DNA from 2 places in the Candidatus Villigracilis affinis genome. Region 2 is predicted to be linked to the other one. Evidence: riboswitches for the same ligand, from Rfam matches in the RefSeq annotation. Region 2 holds a riboswitch; the other holds the start of a gene.
What was found. Region 2 has a riboswitch for cyclic di-GMP ahead of IPI86_RS18350 (LamG-like jellyroll fold domain-containing protein). Riboswitches for the same ligand answer to the same signal wherever they lie in the genome.
Positions count from the first base shown of each region.

Region 1: it holds a riboswitch for cyclic di-GMP, as region 2 does, so the genes downstream of both, IPI86_RS22455 (MBOAT family O-acyltransferase) here and IPI86_RS18350 (LamG-like jellyroll fold domain-containing protein) in region 2, are expected to answer to the same signal.

Region 1 covers NZ_JADJKT010000039.1:234,651-242,658, reverse strand. Annotated here, with positions in the region: gene IPI86_RS22465 (FtsX-like permease family protein) at 1-428, shown strand, start outside; gene IPI86_RS22460 (HlyD family efflux transporter periplasmic adaptor subunit) at 507-1,634, shown strand; cyclic di-GMP riboswitch class I at 1,705-1,792, shown strand; cyclic di-GMP riboswitch class I at 1,885-1,981, shown strand; gene IPI86_RS22455 (MBOAT family O-acyltransferase) at 2,134-3,519, shown strand; gene IPI86_RS22450 (hypothetical protein) at 3,617-4,645, shown strand; gene ruvB (Holliday junction branch migration DNA helicase RuvB) at 4,716-5,738, shown strand; gene IPI86_RS22440 (DUF2905 domain-containing protein) at 5,814-6,047, shown strand; gene IPI86_RS22435 (hypothetical protein) at 6,105-6,956, shown strand; gene IPI86_RS22430 (DKNYY domain-containing protein) at 6,953-7,849, shown strand; gene queA (tRNA preQ1(34) S-adenosylmethionine ribosyltransferase-isomerase QueA) at 7,846-8,008, shown strand, end outside.
Region 2 covers NZ_JADJKT010000036.1:686,150-694,157, reverse strand. Annotated here, with positions in the region: gene IPI86_RS18380 (radical SAM protein) at 1-774, shown strand, start outside; gene IPI86_RS18375 (arsenate reductase ArsC) at 856-1,269, shown strand; gene arsB (ACR3 family arsenite efflux transporter) at 1,271-2,362, shown strand; gene IPI86_RS18365 (acyltransferase) at 2,417-3,595, opposite strand; gene IPI86_RS18360 (uracil-DNA glycosylase) at 3,592-4,233, opposite strand; gene speB (agmatinase) at 4,271-5,095, opposite strand; cyclic di-GMP riboswitch class II at 5,370-5,491, shown strand; gene IPI86_RS18350 (LamG-like jellyroll fold domain-containing protein) at 5,545-8,008, shown strand, end outside.

The DNA of each region.
Region 1 (8,008 bases), on a different contig from region 2:
GCGCCCTCGAAAGCCTGGATATTCTCGTTGCGTTCCTGCTCATCATGGCGGTGTTGACCGCTATTGTCGGCGCGATGGGTTTGACCGGTACGATGGGTATGAATGTATTGGAGCGTACACGCGAGATCGGGATCATGCGTGCCATCGGCGCAGACGACCGCGCTGTCATGCGGACCATTATTGCAGAGGGTTTTGTGATAGGAACGCTCTCATTTATTCTGGCAATTGGCGTCTCCATTCCATTCACATATGGGCTTTCCTATATTGTCAGCCTGGCTGTGTTTGAGACTCCCATCGATGTAGTCTTTACGTTCCTGGGCTATGCCATCTGGTTTGGACTTGTACTGCTGCTTTCAGTGATCGGCTCCATTTTGCCAGCGCGCAGCGCTGCCCGCCTGACGATTCGAGAAGTACTGGCTTACGAATAAAAAAATATGTCATTGTGAGGCCGTTTGCTATTTTGCCGAGACTTCACACAGACATTCACAATCCTATAGAAGGTAAACATGAAAAAACAAATATTGAATATCGTTGCATTACTAACAATTTTCTCTCTCGCTCTTGCCGCGTGTGGAACTCAACCCACCGCCGCACCTGCTCCTGCAGAATCTGTGGTGTCATCCAATGAAGTGGTGGCGGAGGGCCGCCTTGAACCGATTCAGGGAACCAACCTGTCCTTTCAAACTCGCGGAGTCGTTGAGGCGATTCTTGTGCAGGCCGGAGACTCCGTCAAAAGAGGGGATGTCCTCGCGCGGCTGACAAATGCGGGTGTGGCCGAAGCGCAGGTCGTCATCGCACAAAATGCCTATGATACCCTTCTCCGCAATGAGAGCGGCGACCGTGCCCGACTTTGGCAGGCTTACATGGATGCACAAACCAAGCGCGGCGAAGCTGAACAGAAATGGGACGATCTGAACGTGGACAACATCGAAGATAACATTGAAGATGACAAGGCCACAGTTGAGGATCGCAGAGAAGATCTTCAGGATGCGCAGGATGACTTCGAAAAATATAAGGACCTTGACGAAGATAACTCCAACCGCAAATCTGCTGAAGATGATCTCGAGCGGGCACAGGAAGATCTCAATCAGGCCATCCGTAACCTTGAAGATAATATCCGCGAACGCGATGAAGTCCGTGCCAGATACGATGCTGCTCTGGCTGTTGAAGCCGAGGCGAAGTATCAATATGAGATCAGCCTCGACGGCCCCAATGCCGATCAGCTTACGCTTGCCAAAGCCAATTTGGATTCGTCCCAGGACACGCTTTCCAACTATGTTCTGACCGCGCCATTTGATGGGATCGTGGCAGATGTCAGTGTGAAGGCGGGTGAACAGGTCACAGTAGAAACGCGTGTGATCAGCATTGCCAATTTCGATTCGTGGGTCATTGAAACTACGGACATTACCGAACTGGAAGTGGTGAAATTAAGCGTAGGCCAGCCGGTGCTGTTTGTGCCCGATGCTCTGCCCGATGTTTCACTTAAAGGCACGATCACCGAGATCAGCCAGGCATTCACCCAGCAGGGCGGCGACATTCTGTACACGGTTCGCATCGCTGTACAGGAGGCTGATCCGCGCTTGAAGTGGGGTATGACCGTGGAAGTAACTTTTATGGAACCTATTCAACAATAAGTTCCATTTTATATAAATAGAACATCTGAGTGATTGAATTTTATTTTTGTGCGTGCAATAATTTAATTGCTCCGAGAAAAGGCAATACCGGGGAAACCCCGGTTGCGCAAAGTCATGGGCCTAAAGCTGAACTGAGTCATGGCAGCCAGACTACCGACAAAAGCAAAGCCGCCAAAAGACGGCGACGCAAAGTCAGAGCGTCTAAAATCAACATACGCATGAAAGTTGTGCAGTTGATCAAGACCGACCGACCTCCGAAAGGCAAAATCAGGGAAACCTGATGACGCAAAGCCCTGGATCTAAAATCATACGCCTTATTTTGTGGTCATGATCGCCAGGCTGCCGAAGAGCAATCTTTTCTCAGGGATGACCATTATTTGAGTCATCCCTGTTTAATTTGGATGTGGAACCGCCTCTCACTTAACCGAAAGCTGGGAGGCGGTTTATTGTTATAATCGCGCCGACGAATCGTCCTCCTCAACAAGGGCGGAAATCTTTTATGGATATAAATTCTCCCAACTTTCTTTTTCTCTTCCTGCCTTTATTCATGCTGGTGTATTTCATCGTTCCCCAGCGCGGAAAACTCATCATCGGTGTTGCAGGCAGCCTGTTGTTTTATGCGTGGGGAAATCTTCCCTATGTTGCCATGATGATGGTTCTCACTCTCTTCGCTTACTTTCTTGCGCGCGGAATTGACCGTTGGCGTGATCAGAGAACCTCCCTGTTCCTGTTGTGGCTCGGAATTCTTGTAAATGTTGCGCTTCTGGTCGTTTTCAAATTATGGACGGGTGTTAAATATCCGCTGGGGCTTTCCTACGTCACCTTTCAGGTGATCGCCTACCTGCTCGAAGTCTACAACAAGGTGTCCGCAAGTGAAAAGGACATGCTGGCTTTTTCCTTTTACCTGCTGCTCTTCCCAAAGATTCCCGTCGGCCCGATCACACGCCACCGACAACTGCGCGAACAGATCCAGAACATTCAAGTTGTGCCGACAGATGTAGCGGATGGTCTTCGTCGATACATCCGCGGATTCGCTAAAAAAGCCTTGATTGCCGATACGCTTGCACGGGTGGTCACACCGATCTTCAAACTGGCATCTCCGACCATTGATCCCTCGTTCGCGTGGCTGGTTATCATCAGCTATTCCCTGCAATTGTATTTTGACTTTTCAGGATATACCGACATGGCCATTGGTCTCGGGCGCATGATGGGATTTCGCTTTCTGGAGAACTTCAACTTCCCCTACATATCCAAAAGCATCGGTGATTTTTGGCGGCGCTGGCATATCTCACTTTCAAACTGGTTCCGCGATTTTGTGTTTTATCCGCTCGAAAGACGGCGCTTGAAATGGATCGGCCAGCCGCTCAACATTCTGATCGTCTTTGCGTTGACAGGTCTTTGGCATGGCCTGACGAGAAACTTTCTCATCTGGGGCCTGATCCACGGAATGGCCTTGATCTTCGAATCCACAGCCCTTGGAAAAAAACTGCGTACGGCCTGGGCGCCTGTTCAGCATGTGTATGCGCTGGGAGTGATTCTGGTTGGCTGGGTGTTCTTTCGCTCGCCTTCACCCGATTTTGCTTTCGATTTCCTGCGCCGCCTTGCAGGCGATACAAGCGGATTAAGTCCTCTGCCATTCGAAGTGACCAGCCCACTGCCGTTCATCGAGCCGACTTTTCTTCTTGCATTCGCTGCTGGCATTTTGCTGGCGCTTCCGTTGGGGAATTGGTTTCAGAGCAAAGCTGATGTTATTTCCAACGATAAGCCTGTTGTGAAATTCTTTTTTCAATTGGTGTACGATCTGGGACTCGTTTTTCTATTTCTAGCAGCGGTCGCCTCCACAGTGAGTGCCACCTTTCAACCAGGAATTTATGGGACATTTTAGTTTCAACATGTTTCGGCCTGAACAGAGCCGCTTGTTCTCTGCGGAGCAGTCGAGTGACCTTGTTTGCCTGCCCATGAAACTTCAGGAGACCGTGTAAATGAAAATGGGAACTTGGGATAAACTCTATCCAAAAATATTCGTCTCTGTTTTCTTTGCCATTCTGCTGGCCCAACTCCTCGGCCCGCAGTTGACAGTCAAAACGATCTCGGACCGTTTTTTTCTGAAGACGGCATTGATCCAGTCATTTAACGGCTTTCGTTATTCACTTGGCGACCAGGTTTTTAATGAAGGGATCGTGGGCAAGGATGGCTGGTTGTTCTACTCGGGCGATTTCAGCATCCACGATTATCAAAAGACATCCCCCGTCAGCAAAAAGAATTTGAAGGAAGTGGAAGCGATCTTGAATCAAATCAACGATGCCGCCATGCGTAACGGCGGGAGCATGCTGGTGGTCATCCCGCCTGATAAAAACACGATCTACCCGCAGTACATGCCCGATGAAATTCCCGTGCTCGGCGAAACCTCGCGCCTTGAACAGTTCATGCAATACATGCAGGAGCATACCAACATTCAAGTCATGGATTTGCGTCCTGTGTTGAGTGAAGCCAGTCAGACCTCACAGATTTACTTCAAGTCTGATGCGCATTGGAATTGCCTTGGGGCGTACTATGCTTCCGCGGAGATCATCTCGATGGTCAGTATCAGCCATCCCGAAGTGCGACCGCGCTCTTTATCCGATTTTGAAATTGGCACAACGATCGATTCCTCGCTCGATATTTCCAAGACGATGGGGCTTGGCTTGCAAGAAGAGACATGGACCCTGACTCCAAAATTTGAAACTAATGTTGAAGTGATGCCCGCGCCGTTCGCCGAAAATAAACAGATGCGCGTTTCGGTCAATTCAGAAACCGACCTGCCCAGTGCGGTCATTTTGCATGATTCGTTTTACAACGAATGTTTGAATCAGTTGATCGAGCCATATTTCAGCAAGACCTTTTCTCTGCATTACGGCACGTCGAAACTTCCCGATTATATAGACCTGATCGAAAAGGAAAAGCCCGACGTGGTCATTGTGGAATTCGCGGAACGGCACATCGAATATTTCTTTAAATTATTGACGGAATAACCGCTTCGCACTTAACCGAAAGCTGATTGCTGTTTATTGATAGACTCTACCCGCAGGGTATAATCTCCTTATGAGCAAATCTTCCCGACCTCTTGACCCTGAATCAAAACCCGATGACCGCGTGGATAACGCCCTGCGTCCGCAAAAATTGGATGACTTGATCGGTCAGGATCAGGTAAAGGAAAACCTATCCATTCTCATCGATGCGGCCCGTGGACGAAGCGAGGCGTTGGATCATGTTTTGTTTTACGGCCCTCCTGGCTTGGGAAAAACCACCCTCGCGCATGTGCTGGGGAACGAAATGGGCGTCAATGTAAAAGTGACGGCTGGCCCCGCCATCGAACGCGCGGGTGACCTTGCGGCCATTCTCACCAATTTACGTGCTGGGGATGTGATCTTCATTGATGAAATTCATCGCCTCGGGCGCGCGGTCGAGGAAGTTTTGTATCCAGCAATGGAAGATTTCTCGCTGGATATTGTCATCGGCAAAGGTCCGTCGGCGCGCTCGATCCGTTTGAAACTGCCGAAGTTCACGGTGGTCGGCGCAACGACGCGGCTGGCTTTGGTCACTGCTCCGCTGCGCGCGCGTTTCGGCGCTGTGTATCGTTTGGATTACTACGATCTGGAAGCCATGAAAAAGATCATCACCCGAGCTGCGGGGATGCTTAAAGTGGAAGCCGATAAGGAAGGCATTGTTGAAATGGCGCGCCGTGCGCGTGGGACTCCCCGTATTGCCCTGCGCCTGCTGCGCCGTGTGCGTGACTATGCTCAGGTCCGCGCGAATGGGATCATCACCCAGAAAGTTGCCCGCGAAGCCCTCGACCTGTTGCAGGTTGACCCTCTCGGCCTCGATGATGTTGACCGCCGTGTTCTGAAGACCATCATCGAAAAATATAGCGGTGGGCCTGTTGGCTTGAATACCATCGCAGCTTCCATCAGCGAAGAGCAGGACACGATCATGGATGTGGTCGAACCGTATTTGCTCCAACTCGGCTTTTTAGACCGCACTCCGCAAGGCCGCGTTGCCACCAAATCGGCGTATGAACATTTGGGGTACACCTACACGGAACAGGGTCAGCAGAGGTTGTTGTAAATATTGGAAGGTTTGCAAGTTGAATAGTTTGAAGGTTTATTTTTTAACTTGTAACTCTGTGAACTTTGAAACTCAATGAACATGGAATCAATAGCTCGTTACTTAATGCTCGGCGGAATCATTCTCTTTCTTGTGGGTGGAGGTGTGTACTTCGCCGCGAAATTTGGAATTCCGCTCGGGCGCCTGCCCGGTGACATCCGCATTGAAGGGGAGAATGGAAGTTTTTACTTCCCTGTCACGAGTTCGATTTTGATTTCGGTGGTTTTATCCATTCTGCTCAATATCATCTCTCGTTTTCTAAAAAAGTAAATTTTGAAGGCTTTCGTAAAGTCGTTTTTTGGAAGCCTGCATTTTCCACGCAAATTCATGAAACGATTCTTCCTCCTTTTGCCTTTTCTCTTTTTTCTTTCTTCCTGTGGGCGTTTGGATACGATCCTGTATGTCCCGCAACAAACCCCTGAAACCTGGCTTCAGATCCAGCCTTATTTGGAATTCAACAGGCTGGTTATTGTTCAGCCGAGTACATCCATCATTGTTTATTTGCTGGGTGTTTTGACCATCGCCGTTGGGTTGTATTTTCTAAAGATCCGCGATGGACAACGCTCCCGCTTCTGGTGGGGAATTGCCCTGCTTCTTTGGGGACTCGGCGCGCTTTTGGCAGGCACAAGCTATGAAGCCTTCAGTTATGCCATCAAGTGCGAAGGCCGCACCGCCTGCCTGTGGACAAGCTGGTGGGAGATCGCCTATCTCATCGTTTCTGTCTGGAGCATTGATGCAATGATGCTGGCCGTTGCTCATTCCAGCGCCGACGGCAAATTGCGGAAGTGGCTTTCCATGTATGCCCTTATCAATGCGGTTTTCTATTTTGGGTTGGTGATGGCGGGGGCATTTATCCCGGTTAAATTTTTGATTTCTTTTGAATTGCTTCTCGTTGTCGCCGCGCCGAGTGTGATCGCGTTTTTCGCCATCAACGGCTGGCGGTATGCCAAATACAAACTGGATGCTGACCTTGTGTCATTGGGTGCTTGGTTGTGGTTAGGGCTTACCATTGCCGCTTATTTTCTCTATCTCATTTCGGGTAATACAGCGGCATTGTGGGCAAATGGGATTTGGTTTTCCGAAAACGATGTCTTGCACATCGGCCTTATTGTTTGGATGATCTATCTTGCGGTTGCGCTCGCCCCGCGCATTCGCGATATGAACAAAGAGATTTTATGAATAACACAAAACGAACCTATCTGATCGCTGCCGCTGTGTTTTTGTGCCTGTGTCCACTGGTGGCGGCTGGCATTGGCTATCTGTATTTTTCCGATATGCCGCCTGGCTCCCTGAGCGATAGCGGATATTATGTCCGCCGCACAAAGGTTTATTTTCACCCCGGCTTTGGGCTTGCGTCGCCATTTGAGATCACAGGTGCAGACCATGACTCGTTTGTGATCCTCGACCAATCCTATGCACTTGATGCCTCGCATGTTTACATTGATGGAAGCCAGATCCCAGATGCTGACCCATCTACTTTTGAATTATTGCAGCATCCCTTTGCCCGCGATTCCAGGCATGTCTATGCCAGTGGTCATGCTTTCAGTGATGACCCTGCCAATTTTGAGTCTCTCGCTGAAAATATCTCCCGCGATGGCAAACATATTTATTGGAATGCTGGGATCATTTCTGATGATCCATCTCATCTTGTTATTATTGGAAGTTGGAATTACCACACCTATCTCAAAGATTCAAAGACTGTCTTCGTGAATGGCAATCCAATTCAAGGCGCGGATGCCAATTCCTTTGAAGTCATTGCAGATGCTTACTCGCGCGATGAGCGGCACGTCTTTTACTTTTATGAAATAATTCCAAATGCAGATGGCGCCACATTTGAAATGCTTGAAAGCCCCTATGCGCGTGATGGCAATGCAGTATATTGGATGGGTCAAGCCATCCCGAACGCCGACCCGAAAACATTCAAAGTGCTGAACGCTAATTTCGAATGTTCCGCCGACGCTGACCATGCTTATTATCAGGATCAGGTCATCGCGAATGTTGATCCGTCGGCTCTTCCATCCAATATACAGGTCACAGGTTGTTCCGAAACCGAGATTTACACCAATCCATGAAAACATCCGACTTCGATTACGTATTGCCCGAATCTTCCATCGCGCAGACTCCTGCTGAGCCGCGTGATTCTTCGCGACTGCTGGTATTGCATCGTGATTCTGGGGAGGTGGAACATCGCATCTTTCGGGACCTCGGCCTGTTTCTGCAACCGAACGATC
Region 2 (8,008 bases):
GCTTCGCCGGAATGTTATGTCGATGTCCGTTTGGGAGACGCCCTGCCGACTGTTATCGAAAACCTGAAGCAGCTTCAATTGCAAAGGTATCAGACCTTTGGCGCTTCCAATTGGGCCGGATACCCAAAGCTTGGGATAGCCTTCGTCGCCATGCAGCGCAACATCCATGACCTGGGTGCTGTGGTTCGATTGGGGAGCAGGCTCGGCGCAGTGGAATTCTCCATCAGCAACGTGCTGGCGCATAATACCGAACTGCTCCATGAAAATTTATACATGCATTCCATGAGCATGGTGGTGGGGCAGGAGATCAGACCATTGGTCCACATGCCGCTGATGGATATTCAACCTCGAACGATCAAAGCCCTATCAGATGTGCAGAAAGACATGAACCGGCTCGAACTCTCTGGCAGTCTCTTGAATCAAAACACGGACCAATGTCCTTTTGTTGAGCGCGGAAGTCTGGCGGTTCGCTGGGATGGCAAAGTGAGTCCGTGCCTGCCGTTACTTTACACGCACACGCATTTTCTGGATGATCGGGAACGCACATCGAAGGAATATTTTGTCGGCGATATTCAAGAGACAGACCTGCTGCGCATCTGGAATAACGGCGATTACAAAGACTTGAGAAAGCGAATTCAGGATTTTGATTTTTCACCCTGCGCGTTCTGTAACAGCTGTGAAATGGCGAATGGAAATTTGGAAGATTGTTTTGGCAATATCCAGCCGACATGCGGCGGCTGCCTTTGGGCACGTGGATTGATCCGCTGCCCGTAGTATTCATCTTCTTAACAAGACGATAACAATTAATATTTTATGGGTGTGATAAAACTTTAGAAAAATTGTATGGAGATGACCATGAAAAAGGTTTTATTTTTATGCACTGGAAATTCCTGCCGTTCGCAATTGGCGGAGGCGATTGTCAATGCGCGGATGGGGGATATGTGGCAGGCAGTCAGCGCGGGAACAAAACCTGCGGGCTACATCCACCCCAAGGCGTTGGAAGCTCTGTCAGAAATCGGGATACAGCACACGGGTAGTTCGAAGCGAGTAGATGAATTCCAGGGCGTGGACTTTGACCTTGTCGTGACGGTTTGTGATTCGGCGGCAGAAGAATGTCCCGTTTGGCTTGGAAAAGGAAAGCGTGTACACCACAGTTTCCCCGACCCTGCGAAAGCCGAGGGGACGGATGAGGAAGTGATGGAAGTTTTTCGCGCAGTGCGCGATGATATAGAAAAAGAAATGATCGCTTTGCTCAAGACATATTCTTAATATGGAGGCTCTTGTGACACAGGAAAAAAGTACGACCAAAAAATTATCAACCCTTGATCGCTATCTGACCTTGTGGATTTTTCTCGCAATGGCAGTTGGCGTGGGTATTGGTTTTGTTATGCCGGCAACGGTGGCTGCGTTCAATCGTGCTGTTTCAGTTGGGACGACGAATATCCCGATTGCGATCGGCCTGATCCTGATGATGTATCCGCCGTTGGCGAAAGTCCGCTACGATGAGTTGGGCGATGTGTTCCGTAACTGGAAAATTCTCGGTCTCTCGCTCGTGCAAAATTGGGTGATCGGTCCGATTTTGATGTTCGTTCTTGCGATCGTATTCTTGCGCGGTTACCCTGAATACATGACGGGGCTCATCCTCATTGGTCTTGCGCGCTGTATTGCGATGGTCATCGTATGGAATGAGCTGGCGAAGGGTGATAACGAATATGCGGCGGGGCTGGTGGCATTCAACAGTATCTTTCAGGTCTTGTTTTACAGCGTGTATGCCTACGTGTTCATCACGGTCCTGCCGACATGGTTCGGTATGACAGGCAATATCGTGAACATCACCATCGGTGAGATCGCAAAAAGCGTCTTCATCTATCTGGGCATTCCATTCATCGCGGGATTTTTCACGCGCTTCTTCCTTGTCCGCGCGAAGGGCAAGGATTGGTATCACAAGGTCTTTATTCCCAAGATCAGCCCGTTGACGTTGATCGCGCTGTTGTTCACCATCGTGGTCATGTTCTCGCTCAAGGGAGATGTGATCGTGGAACTGCCTCTCGATGTGGTGCGGATAGCTGTTCCTTTGCTGATCTATTTCGTGATCATGTTTTTGGTCAGCTTCTTCATGGGCAAATCCATCGGCGCGGATTATTCCAAGACGACGACGCTCTCCTTCACTGCTGCCAGTAACAATTTTGAGTTGGCGATTGCGGTAGCGGTGGCGGTCTTTGGCATTAACTCTGGCGCTGCTTTTGCCGCTGTCATCGGGCCGTTGATCGAAGTGCCAGTGATGATCGGGCTGGTCAATGTGGCGTTCTTCTTCCAGAAGAGATATTTTGGCGGGGCGATGGTCCCTGCGCCTGCCAAATGAATATTGGGTCGTATCAGGGGAAATAAATAAAGAGGAACAGCGGTCAACTTTCAGTTAGGTTGACCGCTGTTTTGCGATTTGAGTTGCTTCGTGTGTTTCGGATTCATTCGTGAAATGACGCTTAAGTTTCAGTAGCGGATTTTCGAGAATGTTCCAGGTCAGTAATGCCAGCAGGGATGTGATGACAACTGTCAGCGCGCTGTAGGCGACGTAGTATTCCCATCCGCGAACTTTGGCTTTGACCATGATATCGAGCAGGGTCAAAGCCACGGGCATATGGAATAGATACATCGAGTAGCTGTACTTGCCGAAGAAGACCAGACCGCCGTTTGCAAATATTTTTCGGATGAGCGAGGCCTCTGCGCCGCTGGTGAGGAAAATGATCATCGCGGCAGAGGAAAATGCAAGCAGGGTGTATCCGATGGTGCCGAGCGGAATGTTTCTGTAAAGCGGATGCGGCCCCGCAGGGCTGGCGATAAATGCCAGATACAGGAACAAGATCATCGTCACAATGGAGGCGGGCAGCGCCAAGCGTTTGACCGTTGCCTGCCAGTTTGTGGGCGTGATGAAGAAGATGGCGGTCAATGCGCCCAGTGCCAATCCTTCGAGACGGGTGAATGTGTTGTAGAAAAAGATGACGGGCAATTGTTCCGAATCGGGCGAGAGCAGAGTGGCCACGGTGCGCACCAGCAGGGAGAGGATGACGATGCCCGCGCTGATCCACGTCAGTAATTTTTGATTCGTCATGCGTACGATGGCGGGCCAGATCAAATAGAACTGTTCTTCAATGGCTAACGACCAGGTAACGCTCAAATAAGCAGAGGGATAAATCGAGAACAGGTACAACCAATTCTGTTGATAAAGCAGGAAGGTTGGCAAATAGGGGATGGTGGTGTCGGCTGTCTTTGCCACGGCGGGGACGAATTTCACTGCGATGAGGAACAGGGCGAGCGCCGCATAGTACAGCGGAAAAATGCGCAGCACCCGCCGCGCATAGAAGTTCTTGTAATAATTTTTTTCGTCTTTGGCTTTCAACAAAATGGATGTGATCAGGAAGCCCGAAAGCACAAAGAAAATATCCACGCCCATCCAGCCGACCAGTGACAGGCGCGTGATGAAATGCAAAAAGCCGTTGGCAGTGAAATAATCGGCTCGTTTTAGAACATGATGCGCGATGACAAGCAGGATCGCGATGCCTCGCAATCCATCCAATTCCTTCGAGCGGTCATTCATGAGGCCGCTGTCTTCCCGGTCAATTCGTCATATTTTTTGCGGACTTCACGAATATCATCCCACATTTGGGCTTTGGGTGAGCCAGGCTCTTTGGATGGATTTCGCAGTAGATAGGATGGGTGAAAGATCGGCATGATCCAGCGGCCCTGAAGCTCGGTCCATTTTCCGCGCAGGGAGGTGATGCCTGTCTTGCGCAGAATGGAATAGCTGGCCACGTTTCCCGTCAGCAGCATTACGAACGGATCAATCAGTCGGATGATCTCAAAAACATACGGGCGATAAAAATCGGTTTCGGTATCGGTGGGTTTGCGGAAATTCTTTCCATCCTCACCGGGCGGCATGCGAAAAACGGAATTGGTGATGTACACATCCTGCTCAGGGTCGAAGTTCGCGGCTTGCAGGATCTTATCAAGCATCTGGCCTGCGCGCCCCACAAAAGGCTTTCCCTGAATATTTTCCTCGGGTCCCGGCGCTTCACCGATGATCAACAATTTGGCCTTCGGATTGCCGCGGCTGATGACGATATTGGTACCAGCCTTTGCCAGCGGATCGTCACTCATACGTTTCATCACACTGAATAATTCTTCAAGCGATGAATATTGTTTTGCGCCCGTGCTGGATGAATCAGATTGAGACATAAGCGGTTTCCTTATGAAAGAGGATGTAAGCCCGATTCTACCTCATGAGCATCTTTGCTACGATCTCTTTGAAAACCTTCGCCGCCACCATCTCGGTCATATTCAAGGGATCCCGTGTTGGGTTCAACTCCACCACATCCGCGCCGATAATGTTTGCCTGCAGTGACTGGATCACGCTCAATGCCTCACGTGTGGAAAGCCCGCCCGGCTCCCAATGCGAAATGCCGGGCGCAAATGCAGGGTCAAGGCAATCCATGTCAAAGGTGATATAAAGCGGTGAATCGAAATTTATGTTGAAAACATCCTGCCAATTTTTCATCGTCAGCACTTCCACGCCGAAGCGATTCGCCTGTTCGCGTTGATGTCCGTTGATGGTGCGAATGCCCACCTGCACCAGGCGTTTCGCCAAACCCGCTTCCATGATCCGCGCGAACGGGCTGGCATGTGAATGCGGATTATCATCAAAGTTATCGTACAAGTCGGGGTGGGCATCGAAATGCAAAATGCTCAAATTCGGATGAGCTTTCGCAGCCGCCTTCACCAGCGGATATGTGACCGAATGATCACCGCCGAATGCCATGACCTTCAACCCCGCTTCATACAATCGACCTGCGGCCTGCTCGGTCTCAATGGGCATATCCGCCTGCGACGGTGTGATGTCGCCAGCATCCGCGAAGATACTATCCGCACCGAGATAGGTTTCATCTTCCGTCCACTGATTGGACGAGTCGCAGAAAAACGCCTCACGGATCCGTTGCGGAGCCAGCGCCGCACCACGCATGTAGGATGAGTTTTCATCGAATGCGACGCCCAACAAACCAATGCGTGTGTTTTGTTGGGGGAAGGGACGGAATGTTCTCATGGTTTAGACCTTTTTCGACAGGATTCGTTTCTTGTATGCTCATTTTACTCAACAAATCGCTTGTAGGCATCGTACCCATGAAGGCAAGGATGGCAATCTATTCACTTTCCGCCTGGTAGACAGTTTTGCGGCTTGGAAAAGCTTTTCAGACAGCCAAATCGCTCCCAAAACGGTTATGACATTTGATTATTAAACCGGGAAGAACTACCTAATTGAAATCAGTTTGTAAATCTGTATACTAATACAAATCGCCTTGCATTTTTGCAAGGTTGTTGAGTCAATTGGCTGCGATGATTCAGGGATCTAATTTGGTCGCTTTACCTTCATGCTCCGAAAGTAACATACATGGAAGGGAATATCCTTGAGGAGCAAATAGCGAAACCGGCCTAATGGCTGGTTTTTTTGTTTTCAGATATAAACTATCCTTTATGTTCTAAATAGGTGGAGGCATGATGAACAATCGATTCCAAGCTCGTGTGTTTTCTTGCATTGCGATATTAAGTATGCTGTTTAGTGCTTTAGGTATTCCAGTGCAAAGCGTGCTGGCTGCCCCTGCTGGAACAGCCTTGCAATTCAATGGTACGAATCAACATGTTACATTTGGAAACACCCGCTCTATTCCAGGTACACTGACGGGTACTCCTGCTTGGAATACATTAGCCAACTCCAGGCTGGGCAGTTCATCGCTATTATTTAATGGGACCAGCCAGTATGTGACGTTTGGTGCCGCACCAGAATTAGGTGTTACAAACTTTACCCTCGAAACCTGGTTTTATTGGCAGGGCGGTGGAACAACTGGAACCACAGGCGGGGGAGGCCTGACCGCGGTTTATCCTTTAATTACCAAGGGACGTAATGAGGCCGACGGTAGCAACGTGGATGCGAATTATTATCTTGGGATCCAGGGCGGAAAACTGGCGGCTGATTTTGAGGATGCCGCCACGGGGGCGAATCACCCCATTATCGGGTTGACCACGATAACCACAAACGCATGGCATCATGCCGCGGTAAGTTACGATAGTGTCAGTGCAGTATGGACCTTATACCTGGACGGTGTTGCAGATGGAACATCGGATCTAGGCGCCAATGTCCTCCCACGCTCTGACAGCATACAGCATGCTGCCATCGGTTCTGCGTTGACTTCTGCTGGTACACCCGCAGGATATTTTCAAGGAAGGTTGGATGAAGTGCGTGTATGGAATGTCGTTCGTACACAGGCCGAGATCCAGTCAGGTATGAATTCTGAAATCTTAACTCCAACCAGTGGGCTGATTGGTCGTTGGGGTTTAAATGACGGCTCGGGTACAACCGCAAGTAACCTGAACCGATTGGGAGTAACATCTTTTACACTCGAAGCCTGGGTAAAGCGCGCTGCCGGTGGACTTACCATGAGCACAGGCACGAACGGCTTTGACGGGGGCGGTGGTCGACCGAATGGTATTTACCCCGTTCTCACCAAAGGCATGGGGGAGGGGGAGAATCCGGCCAACTTGAACACAAACTATTTCATGGGAATCACCGCCGATGGGTTTGTAGGCGTGGATTTTGAAGATACTGCTGGGGGCGCAAATCATCCAGCTTGGGGAACTACGTTGGTCCCCGTCGGTGAGTGGCATCATATTGCGGTTACTTATACAGGTTCCTGTTGGTCAATCTATCTTGATGGCAATCTTGATGCATTAAATGCCGCTGTTGTGGCATGCCCAAATGCGACTCCGGAATCCACCAGTTACCAGCATCCCGGTTTGGCGGCCGGGATAAATTCTGCCGGTGTGCTTGGCGCAGGATTCTTTGCCGGTACAATCGATGAGGCTCGAGTCTGGAATCGTGCATTACCTCAAAATGAAATTCAAACAAACAGGTTTGTTGAACTCGCCAGCGGCAGCGGCTTGCTTGCGCGTTGGGGGTTAAATGAAGGCACGGGTACGATTGTCAATGATTCAGCCATCCCCACTGCGGAGAATGGCACACTGGTAAATGGCCCGACCTGGGTAACAGGATTTCCGGATAATATCCCTCCTGCTGCGCCGACGGGTTTAACTGCCAGTTCATATAGTAGAAACGTCAACCTGTCCTGGACGGCCAGTTCTGATTCTGACTTTGCCGGGTACAACTTATACCGGGGCACAATCGCGGGGGGGCCATATACAAAGGTCAATGTTTCCCTGCTGACTTCATTAACTTATCTGGATGCAGGCCTGACCAATGACACAACCTACTATTATGTCCTGCGGGCGGTTGATACATCCGCTAATGAGTCGGTTGATTCCGCGGAAGTGGATGTAACGCCTTCTCTTGCTCAAGGGGCGGCACTGCAATTTAATGGAAGCAATCAATACGTTACGTTTGGAACGGGCAATTCCCTTGCGTCGCCTGTTTATACGATCGAAACCTGGTTTAAACGCACAGGTGCAGGTGTTGGCGTCACGACCGGCGGCGGTGGAATTACATCTGCCATTCCTTTGATCACAAAGGGAACGTCGGAAAGCGAAGCTGCCGCTGCAGATATTAACTATTTCCTGGGTATTGATGCGTCCTCTGCTGTGCTGGTGGCCGATTTTGAAGAGGGTGCAGGCGGGGCTGCTCCAAGCCTGAATCATCCGATCTCAGGAACAACGGTCATCGTGAACAATACCTGGTACCACGCCGCAATGACATATGACGGGACAACATTGCGGATCTACCTGAACGGGGTTTTGGAAAATTCGTTAACAGTGGGTCAGCCCGTTGCCAGTGCAACGACTTCCCCAACTGCCTTTGCAACTTCCATTCGTTCCAATGGCACTACCATTCAGGGATATTTTGCTGGGGTCATGGATGAGCCTCGTATCTGGAATCGCGCTCTGACCCTTTCAGAGATCCAAACAAATATCAATTCGCAATTGACAAGCGGAAGCGGCTTGAGCGCGCGTT